2 regions of the Rhizobium sp. BT-226 genome follow, and region 2 is predicted to be linked to the other one. Evidence: predicted binding sites of a transcription regulator. Region 2 holds the regulator's gene; the other holds the start of a gene.
What was found. The regulator LexA, encoded in region 2, represses DNA repair genes until DNA is damaged. The targets are predictions, from matches to a motif close to TGTTCNNNNTGTGTTCNG.
Positions count from the first base shown of each region.

Region 1: recA (recombinase RecA) is a predicted target of LexA. The motif match lies at 2,985-3,002, and genes of this name have one in related genera.

Region 1 is NZ_JAOYTI010000001.1:702,170-707,371, forward strand. It holds gene alaS (alanine--tRNA ligase) at 1-1,689, opposite strand, end outside; gene recA (recombinase RecA) at 1,844-2,938, opposite strand; gene OIU37_RS03715 (carbohydrate kinase family protein) at 3,168-4,112, shown strand; gene OIU37_RS03720 (pseudouridine-5'-phosphate glycosidase) at 4,198-5,124, shown strand.
Region 2 is NZ_JAOYTI010000001.1:280,394-285,595, forward strand. It holds gene gltA (citrate synthase) at 1-16, opposite strand, end outside; gene OIU37_RS01620 (ComEC/Rec2 family competence protein) at 307-2,739, shown strand; gene lexA (transcriptional repressor LexA) at 2,720-3,439, opposite strand; gene OIU37_RS01630 (VOC family protein) at 3,635-4,531, shown strand; gene kdsA (3-deoxy-8-phosphooctulonate synthase) at 4,528-5,202, shown strand, end outside.

The DNA.
Region 1 (5,202 bases), 420 kb from region 2:
CGAGTGGTTGGCGCGCAGCCGCGAACGACGGGCATGATCGACCGTAAGCACGACCGCATCGCCGTCCTTGACCACACCGTCGATGACAGTACCCTGATGCACGAACAGGCCTTCGCCCCTCTTTTGCGTGTCTGAAATCTCGATTTTGCCGTGATCGGACGAGATCACGCCTGTATCGCCCATCTGGCCGCCGGATTCGCCGTAGAACGGCGTCTGGTTGACGACGATCTGTACCTTGTCGCCGGCCATAGCTTGGGCCGTAACAGCGCCGTCCCTAACGATCGCCTGCACCACGCCTTCAGCCGTCTCGGTGTCGTAACCCAGGAATTCGGTCGCGCCGTGCTTTTCCTTGAGCTCGAACCAGATGGTCTCGGTCGCCTTTTCGCCTGAACCGGCCCAATGCGAGCGGGCTTCCGCCTTCTGCCGCTGCATCGCATCGGTGAAGCCGGAGATGTCGACGCCGATCTCGCGGGCGCGTAGCGCATCCTGCGTCAGGTCGAGCGGGAAACCATAGGTATCGTAGAGCTTGAAGGCGGTCTCGCCATCAAGCATGTCGCCCTTGGCAAGGTCCGCAGTCGCGTCGGAGAGAAGCGATAGGCCGCGCTCCAGCGTCTTGCGGAAGCGGTTTTCCTCGAGTTTCAGCGTTTCTGATATCAGCGGCTCGGCACGCACCAGTTCCGGATAGGCGCGACCCATCTGCTGCACCAGCGTCGGCAGCAGCTTGTACATCAGCGGTTCTTTGGCGCCGAGAAGCTGCGCATGGCGCATGGCGCGGCGCATGATACGGCGCAGCACATAGCCGCGGCCTTCATTTGAAGGCAACACGCCGTCAGCAATCAGGAAGGCAGAGGAGCGCAGGTGGTCGGCGATGACACGGTGACTGGCGCTGCCCTCCGCCTTGACGCCTATCGTATCCTCGATGGTGCCGGTCAGCGTGCGGAAGAGGTCGGTATCGAATACGCTCTGGACGCCCTGGAGAATACAGGCCATGCGCTCCAGACCCATGCCGGTGTCGATCGACGGACGGGGCAGCGGGTTGCGAACGCCAGGCTCGGTCTGCTCGAACTGCATGAAGACGAGGTTCCAGAATTCCAGGAACCGGTCGCCATCTTCCTCCGCTGAGCCCGGAGGGCCGCCCCAAACATTCTCACCCTGGTCGATGAAGATTTCCGAGCATGGGCCGCAGGGGCCTGTATCGCCCATCTGCCAGAAATTGTCAGAGGTCGGGATGCGGATGATCTTGTCGTCGGAAAAGCCGGCGATCTTCTTCCAAAGCGCTGCTGCTTCTTCGTCCTCGGAATAGACGGTTACCAGCAGGCGGTTCTTCGGAAGGTCGAAGCCTTCGGTGACGAGCTTCCAGGCAAGCTCGATCGCATTCTCCTTGAAATAGTCGCCGAAGGAGAAGTTGCCGAGCATCTCGAAGAAGGTCAGGTGGCGTGCAGTATAGCCGACATTGTCGAGGTCGTTGTGCTTGCCGCCGGCTCGCACGCATTTCTGCGACGTCGTCGCCGTCGAATAGGGACGCTTTTCGAGGCCGGTGAAGACGTTCTTGAACTGCACCATGCCGGCATTGGTGAACATCAGCGTCGGGTCGTTGCGCGGCACGAGCGGGCTCGACGGGACGATCTCATGGCCGTTCTTCTTGAAATAGTCGAGGAAGGTCGACCGGATATCGTTCACGCCGCTCATGCTATGCCCTTCAATGCTGCCCGAGGCAGGTAAATTTAAATCCATCGGCTTTTAACGTTCGCCCCCGCCACTGTCCAGCAGACAAACAAAACCGGCCGCATTCTCATCAGGAATGCGGCCGGTTGGAACTGTCCGATGAGTTCAAGCGCGAAAATTACATTTCCGCAGTGGCATCGCCATCGCCGTCATCCGGGTCCGGTCCGCCATTCTGCAGGAAGCGGTCGGCGATCAGGCCGGCATTCTGGCGCAGCGACAGTTCGATCTCGCGGGCGAGATCCGGATTGTCGCGCAGGAAGGTTTTGGCGTTTTCACGGCCCTGGCCGAGACGCTGGCTGTTATAGGAGAACCAGGCGCCTGACTTCTCGACGATGCCGGCCTTGACGCCGAGATCGACCAGTTCGCCGGTCTTGGAAACACCCTCGCCATACATGATGTCGAACTCGACCTGCTTGAAGGGCGGCGCCATCTTGTTCTTGACGACCTTGACGCGGGTCTGGTTGCCGATCACCTCTTCACGTTCCTTGACCGCGCCGATGCGGCGGATGTCGAGGCGCACGGAGGCATAGAATTTCAGCGCATTGCCGCCCGTCGTCGTCTCAGGCGAACCGAACATGACGCCGATCTTCATGCGGATCTGGTTGATGAAGATAACCATGGTGTTCGACTTGGAGATCGAAGCGGTGAGCTTACGCAGCGCCTGGCTCATCAGGCGCGCCTGAAGACCGGGAAGGCTATCGCCCATCTCGCCCTCGATTTCGGCACGCGGCGTCAGTGCGGCGACCGAGTCAACGACGAGAACGTCGACGGCGCCGGAGCGCACCAGCGTATCGGTGATTTCGAGCGCTTGCTCGCCGGTATCGGGCTGCGAGATCAGAAGGTTCTGCAGGTCGACGCCAAGCTTGCGGGCATAGACGGGATCGAGCGCATGTTCGGCATCGACGAAGGCGCAGATGCCACCCTTCTTCTGCGCTTCGGCAATCGTCTGTAGTGCAAGCGTCGTCTTGCCGGAGCTTTCCGGCCCGTAGATTTCGATGATGCGGCCCCTCGGCAGGCCACCAACGCCGAGTGCAATATCGAGGCCAAGCGAGCCGGTCGAGATCGTCTCGATCTCGACAACATTCTCGTTGGAGCCGAGTTTCATGATCGAGCCCTTGCCGAACGACCGCTCTATCTGTGAGAGTGCCGCTTCAAGCGCCTTGCTTTTGTCCACCGATTTGTCCTCTACCAGCCGCAATGAATTCTGAGACATCCGATCCACCTTTAGGTTATTGAAGCCGCTCAAGCAATGTCGAGTTTGTACCCTATTTGTTCCAATCTCGCAATAGGCGATCAAACAGTTGAAAGAAAAAGGTAAAACGACACGTGTTCTGCATTTGTTTTATCAATGAAAAGCAACGGCTTAGGCCAAAAGTGTCGACTCAACCGCGACGTGGCGCACCGTATCGATTCGTCCTTCGGGCATCGGGAGAGCGGATCGGATGAAGAAAAAGATTCTTGTTCTCGGCGGCGCCCATGTCGACCGGCGCGGCCGCATCTCCGGTGAGACGGCGCCTGGCGCCAGCAATCCCGGCACCTGGTTCGAGGAACCGGGCGGCGGTGGCTTCAATGCGGCGCGCAACTTGGCGAGGCTCGGTTTTCAGGTGACGATGATCTCGCCGCGCGGCGGCGATCCGATGGGCGAGACGGTCGGAGAAGCTGCCGATTTCGCCGGCATCGACGACCGGCCCTTCGTCTTCCTGGACCGCAAGACGCCGAGCTACACGGCGATCATCGAGAAGGACGGCAATCTGGTGATCGCCCTCGCCGACATGGATCTTTACCGCTTCTTCGTGCCGCGACGTCTCTCCATCCGCTGGGTGCGGGAGGCCTTCGCCGCGCATGATTTCATCCTCTTCGACGCCAACCTGCCGGAAGAGACGATCGCGGCGATCGTCGCCAAGGCACGCTCGCTAGACAAGCCCGTTGCGGCAATTGCCATCTCGCCGGCCAAGGTCGTCAGGCTGAAGCCCTGCATCGGAGATATCGACTACCTGTTTCTGAATGAGGCTGAAGCTGCCGCCCTTGCCGGTGAGCGGCCGGAAGAGGCTGCGGGCTGGCCGCCGTTGCTGAACGAGATCGGCATCAGGAACGCCGTCGTCACCCGCGGCCGGCGCGAGCTCGTCGCGTTTTGCGATGGCAGCGCCGTGACGCTGCAGCCGCCGATCGCCGACACCGTCGCCGATGTCACGGGTGCCGGCGATTCTCTTGCTGCCGGCACACTCGCTGCCTTGATATCAGGCCTGCCGCTCGAAGAAGCCGTCCGCCACGGCACTGCGGCCGCCATACTGACCGTGCAGTCGCAGCACGCCGTCAACGAAAATCTGACGCCCGATCTGCTGAATGAGGTGCTCGCCCTTGTTCCCAAGGTCAGAATTCTGCATTGAAGCGGCTAACTATAGTTGAGCATGATGTTGTCCGAAAACCACTCACACCTTCGGCATCATGCTCTGTCGATCACAGGACAAGACCATGACCAAGCCCGTCTCCCCTCTTTTGCCGATCGCTTATTCGAAGGAAGTCGCCAGCGCCAAGCAGCGCGGCGCGCCGCTGGTGGCGCTGGAATCGACGATCATCACCCACGGCATGCCCTATCCCGGCAATATCGAGATGGCCCGCAGCGTCGAGGCGATTATTCGCGAACAGGGTGCGGTGCCGGCAACGATCGCCGTCATTCACGGCACGCTGCACATCGGCCTTGAAGCTGCGGAACTGGAGCAACTCGCCAAGGCGACCGAAGTGATGAAGGTGTCGCGCGCCGATCTCGCCTTCGCCATCGCCGAGCGCCGCACCGGCGCCACCACGGTTGCGGCGACGATGATTGCGGCGGCGCGCGCCGGCATCCGTGTCTTTGCCACAGGCGGCATCGGCGGCGTCCATCGCGGCGCCGAGGAAAGCTTCGATATCTCGGCCGATCTCGAGGAACTCGCGCGCACCGGCGTCATCGTCGTCTGCGCCGGCGCCAAGGCGATCCTCGACATTCCAAAGACGCTGGAAGTGCTGGAAACCCGCGGCGTGCCCGTCGTCACCTATGAGAGCGAGGAATTCCCCGCCTTCTGGTCGCGCTCCTCCGGCATTCCAAGCCCACTGTCGCTGAACAGCCCGGCCGCGATCGCCAATTTCCAGACGGTGCGCGAGCAGCTCGGCATCGACGGCGGCATGCTCGTCGCCAACCCCGTGCCCGAGGCCGACGAGATCGCGCGCGAAGAGATGGAAATCTATATCGAGCGAGCGCTCGACAGCGCCGAGCGCGATGAAGTGACCGGCAAGGCGGTTACACCTTATCTTCTGTCGACTATTTTCGACCTGACGGATGGCCAGAGCCTGAAGACCAACATCGCGCTCGTCGAAAACAACGCGCGGCTTGCTGCTGAGATTGCGGTGGCGCTGGGTGAATGAGGACTACGGGCCGCCGGCGGTGCCCCCTCTGCCCTGGCGGGCATCTCCCCCACGGGTGGGGAGATTGGCAGGAAGCAC
Region 2 (5,202 bases):
CGCTTTGATCCGTCATGCTGATCCTCCGAAATGGCGGTGGCGCCATAAAAGCGCCATAGGGGTTAAGCGTCCTCACCGATAGCTATATGATCGCGAAGCTAATGCCAAGTTACCGTGATGGCATTTTGTGCATTGCGGTATCACCTTTTAGGCACTGCAGCGATGAGCCGCATGCATATCGGAAGCCGATGATTCGACTGGTCTTTTGGCGCTCGCGATTTTCCCTCATATTTCAATCGATTATGCTTGCCGGATTTGATTGGAGGTTGCATTCTGGCCGCCTTCGCAGCCGGGCTTGGGCGGTTCATGCAGGAGTTGACGACAGTCGAATTGCGGCCGGAAGCGGGCGAAGGCCCTGCCGACTCCTCCAGTTTTTCACCACCTGTCGTGGTGACGCGAGCGACAAGGACGCAGTCGGAGACACCATTGCGCCACCGGCTGCCGGCCGCAGCCTCGCAATTGCTGCGTGCCGGCATGCGCATGCTGGGCGAGGAGGTAGACCATGGCCGCCTGCTGCTGTTTTCGCCGGTCTTCCTCGGCGCCGGGTCAGCCGGCTGGTTTCTCGCGGCATCGGATTTTCCTCTCGTTGCATCACTGCTCTGCCTGTTGGCGCTGACCGTGGCGGTTCTCATCGCCGGCCGCAGCCGGGCGGCAGTGCGGGCAACGCTGCTGGCGCTTTCACTCGTGGCCTGCGGCATGGTCACGGCGCAGTTCGAGAGCCGGCGGGCTTCCACCGTGATCCTCGATTCCGCCGTGACGACGACGGTGACCGGCCGTGTCGAGCGGCGCGAAGGTGATGATCGCGGGCGGTGGCGCTACATTCTTGCCGTTACCGGCACTGAGGCGCCACAGGTGAAGCGGCCGCCGGACCGCATCACCGCAATCGCCCGCGGCGCGGACGTGGCCTTCGAGATCGGCGATATCATCACTGGCAGAGCGCGGCTGACGCCGCCGGCAGGCCCAGCGCTTCCCGGGCTCAACGACTTCTCCTTCGGTGCCTATTTCGATGGCATCGGCGCCAACGGCTTCTTCTACGGTGCGCCGACGAAGGTCGATGTGCAGGCAGGTCCGCAGGCGGCCAGATCGACGACCGAAGCGCTGCTGGAATGGCTCTACCGGCTGCGCAGCGGTATCGGCGACCGCATAAGGTCGATCCTGCCCGGCGACACCGGCGCTTTTGCCGCTGCTCTGGTGACGGACGAGCGGCGCGCCATCTCGGATGCGACGACGGAAGCGCTGCGCCAGTCCGGTCTGGCGCATATCATCGCCATCTCCGGTCTCAACATGGCGCTGTCGGCCGGAATCTTCTTCGTCGGCTTGCGGATGCTGCTCAGCCTCTTTCCCGGTGTCGCCGAGGCCTATCCGACGAAGAAGATTGCCGCCGCCGGCGCGCTCATCACCGTCACCGCCTATTTCCTGATCTCCGGCTTTGCGGTCTCTGCCGAACGCGCTTTCATCATGATGGCCATTATGTTGATCGCCGTCTTCTTCGACCGGCCGTCGATCAGCCTACGCAATGTCGCTCTCTCCGCGCACGTCATCATTGTCATTTCGCCGTCCGAGGTCTTGGGTCCGAGCTTCCAGATGTCTTTTGCCGCCACATTGGCGCTGGTCTCTGGCTATCAGCTGTGGAAGGATCGGCGGGTCCGCGAAAACGCTTTCCTGAAGCTGCCGATCATCAGGCCCTTCGTTACCGTTGCGGGCTTCTTCGGCGGCGTCTTCCTGACCTCGTTGATCGGCGGTTTTTCCACCGCGCTGTTTTCGATCGAGCATTTTCATCGCCTGACCGCCTACGGCCTGCCGGCAAATCTCGCGACAATGCCGATCATCTCCTTCATCATTATGCCGGCCGGCTTGCTGGCAATGCTGCTCATGCCTTTCGGCTTGGATGTTTGGGCCTGGAAGATCGTCGGATTCGGCCTCGATCTGGTGATCGCGGTCGCAAAGACGGTGTCCGGCTGGAATGGCAATATCGACGTCGGCCGCTTGCCCGCCTGGTATTTCACCGTCGCCGTGGCAGGCTTTCTGCTGCTGACGCTGCTCCGCACCCGGTTGCGCCATATCGGCACATCGATTATCGCGGTCGCGACGCTCATCCTGCTGCTTCTGCCGGTTCCCCGGCCGCCGGATCTGGTGATTTCGGAGGATGGTAGTCTCGTCGCAATCGTCGAGGCGGCGGCAATGGCTTCCAACCGTGAAAGACCGCCGGATTTCATCTTCGACCAGTGGCAGAGAGCGCTGGTCCTGCAGAAGCATGATCCGCCGAAGATGCTGGACGGTCCTGCTATCCCGCCGGAGGGAGAAGATCGCCGCGTCGGGCTTTCCCGCGATCAGCAAAACGAAGCAAGGACCGCGATGCGGGCCGCCGCAGCGGGCGGTGACGCAAACCGCTTTTCCTGCGTCAAGAAGGCCTGGTGCACATCAAGGCTTGGCAATGGTCAGGTGGTAACCGTCATCGACAATGCCGCCTATCTAGGCTCGGCATGCGACGCCGCCGATATCGTCGTGACGTCGGTCCGCCTTCGCTTAAACAGCTGCCGCTCAGGCGCGACGCTCTTCACCGGTGAGACGCTTCGCAGGAGCGGTTCCATCGAGTTGCGCTTCACGGATGCCGGCCCGGAGGTCGCAACCGCATTCGATGCATTGTCGCGGCCATGGATGCGCCATCGCGCCTATGACTGGCGCAGCAACAGTTTTACCGAAACCGGCCTGGCCAATGTCAGTGATAGCGGCGAATGAGGCCGACGAGTTTGCCCTGTACCTTGACGCGGTCCGGCCCGAAGATCCGGGTCTCGTACGCCGGGTTGGCGGCTTCTAGCGCGATCGAGGCGCCCTTGCGCCGGAAGCGCTTCAGCGTCGCTTCCTCGTCATCGACGAGGGCAACGACGATATCACCGGGACTTGCAGTGCTGCCGTTGCGGATGATCACGGTGTCGCCGTCGAAGATGCCGGCGTCGATCATCGAATCGCCCTTGACCTCCAGCGCGTAATGTTCACCGGAGCCGAGCATGTCGGCCGGAACGACGATGTCGTGGGTGTTGTTCTGGATCGCCGAGATCGGAACACCGGCAGCGATTCGGCCCATGACCGGCACGGAGACCGAATTGCCGTTGTCGGCGACGGGCTTTGCAGGAGCAGGGGCGGCGACCGGCTGTGGCTTGCCGAGGCTGCCCTCGATGACGCTCGGCGAAAAGCCGCGCCGGGGCTGGATACTGGGGCTGTAGGCCTCCGGAAGCTTGATGACCTCGAGCGCGCGGGCGCGGTTCGGTAGGCGGCGAATGAAGCCTCTCTCCTCGAGCGCTGTAATCAAGCGATGAATCCCGGACTTCGAGGCGAGGTCCAGGGCATCCTTCATCTCGTCGAAAGATGGCGGAACGCCGGATTCCTTCATGCGCTCATGAATGAAGAGGAGAAGCTCCTGTTGTTTGCGCGTGAGCATCGACGTTGTGACCTCGTGATTGAAACAAATCCAGAACAGACACTATATGTTCCATATGTGTTCCGCAAGTAGCTAAATTTCCGTAAAACTTGGCGCCAACTCGTTGAGATTTTTATTTTCATTCGCCGGATTGGGACACAAGTCTTGTATTGAAGGTCGCGCTGCACATCTCTTGACCTTTCCAGGAGGGACATGATGAACGAGCATTCCGCCAAACCGCACCCGCTGGATCATGTCGTGCTGCCGGTCGTCAATATCGATCTGGCGCGCGAAAGGCTCGGCAAGCTCGGCTTCACCGTTGCCTCCGATGCGCGCCATCCCTTCGGAACGGAGAATGCCTGCGTCTTTTTTGCCGATAAGACCTATCTGGAGCCGCTCGGGGTTGCGAGCGTCGAGGAGAGCGAGGCATCGGCGCGGCAAGGCAATGTCTTCACTGCCCGCAACCAGGCCTTCCGCTTCCGCTGCGGCGAGGAGGGGCTTTCGGGACTGGCCTTCGGCAGCAAGGCTGGCGGCATCGATCATCAAAACTTCGTCGGCAACGGATCGAGCGCCGGCGAGATGCTGCAGTTCACCCGGCCGATGACGATGCCGGACGGTTCCGAGACGATCGCCGGCTTCAAGCTGGCTTTTGCCGGCGACCTGCGCGCGCCTGATCTCCTGCTTTTCACCGTCGAGCGCGTCAATCCGCTGCCGGCCGACCGCGCCGCGCTTGAAACACATGCCAATGGCGTCACCGGCATAGTCGAGATCGCGCTTTGCACGCCGGAGCCGGCCGCCTTCGCTGCCTTCGTCAGCCTTGCCGTGGCGCAATCGGCAGTCGAGAAAACCGGTTTCGGCGTCAATATCGCGGCATCGAATGCCAAAATCAGCCTGATGACGCCAGAAGGGCTGGAGGCCTATTTCGACATTGGTGGCTCATCCGCCGATCGCGGCCTACGCGGCCGGGCAATCCTCTTCACTGTCGCCGATCTTGCCGTGACAGAAGCGCATTTGGCTGCTAACGGGGTGACATACACGCGCAAGAACAACCGCATTCTGGTGAAGCCCGCGCCCGGGCAGGGCACGCTCTTCGCCTTCGAGGAAACACGATGAGCACTGATACGAATTCCGAAGTCAGGATCGGCGAAGGCCAAGGCCAGGTCACCTTTTCCAATACCGGCCGCCTGTCGCTGATTGCCGGTCCATGCCAGATGGAGAGCCGCGACCACGCCTTCATGGTTGCCGGCACGCTGAAAGAGCTTTGCGGAAAGCTCGGCATCGGCCTCGTCTACAAGAGCTCCTTCGACAAGGCGAACCGGACCTCGCTGTCGGCCGAACGTGGTATCGGCATCGAAAAGGGCATGGAGGTCTTTGCCGACCTCAAGAAGGAATTCGGGTTTCCTGTCCTGACCGACGTCCATACCGCCGAGCAATGCGCGGAGGTGGCAAAGATCGTCGACGTCCTGCAGATTCCGGCCTTCCTTTGCCGCCAGACCGACCTCCTCATCGCCGCCGCCAAGACCGGCCGCGTCGTCAATGTCAAGAAGGGTCAGTTCCTCGCTCCCTGGGATATGAAGAACGTCTTGAAGAAGCTCAATGCCAGCGGCAATCCGAACGTGCTGCTGTGCGAGCGCGGCGCCTCCTTCGGTTACAATACGCTGGTCTCCGACATGCGCTCGCTGCCGATCATGGCGGCGATGGGCGCCCCCGTTATCTTCGATGCGACCCATTCCGTGGCGCAGCCGGGCGGGCAGGGCGAATCCTCCGGCGGTCAGCGGGAATTC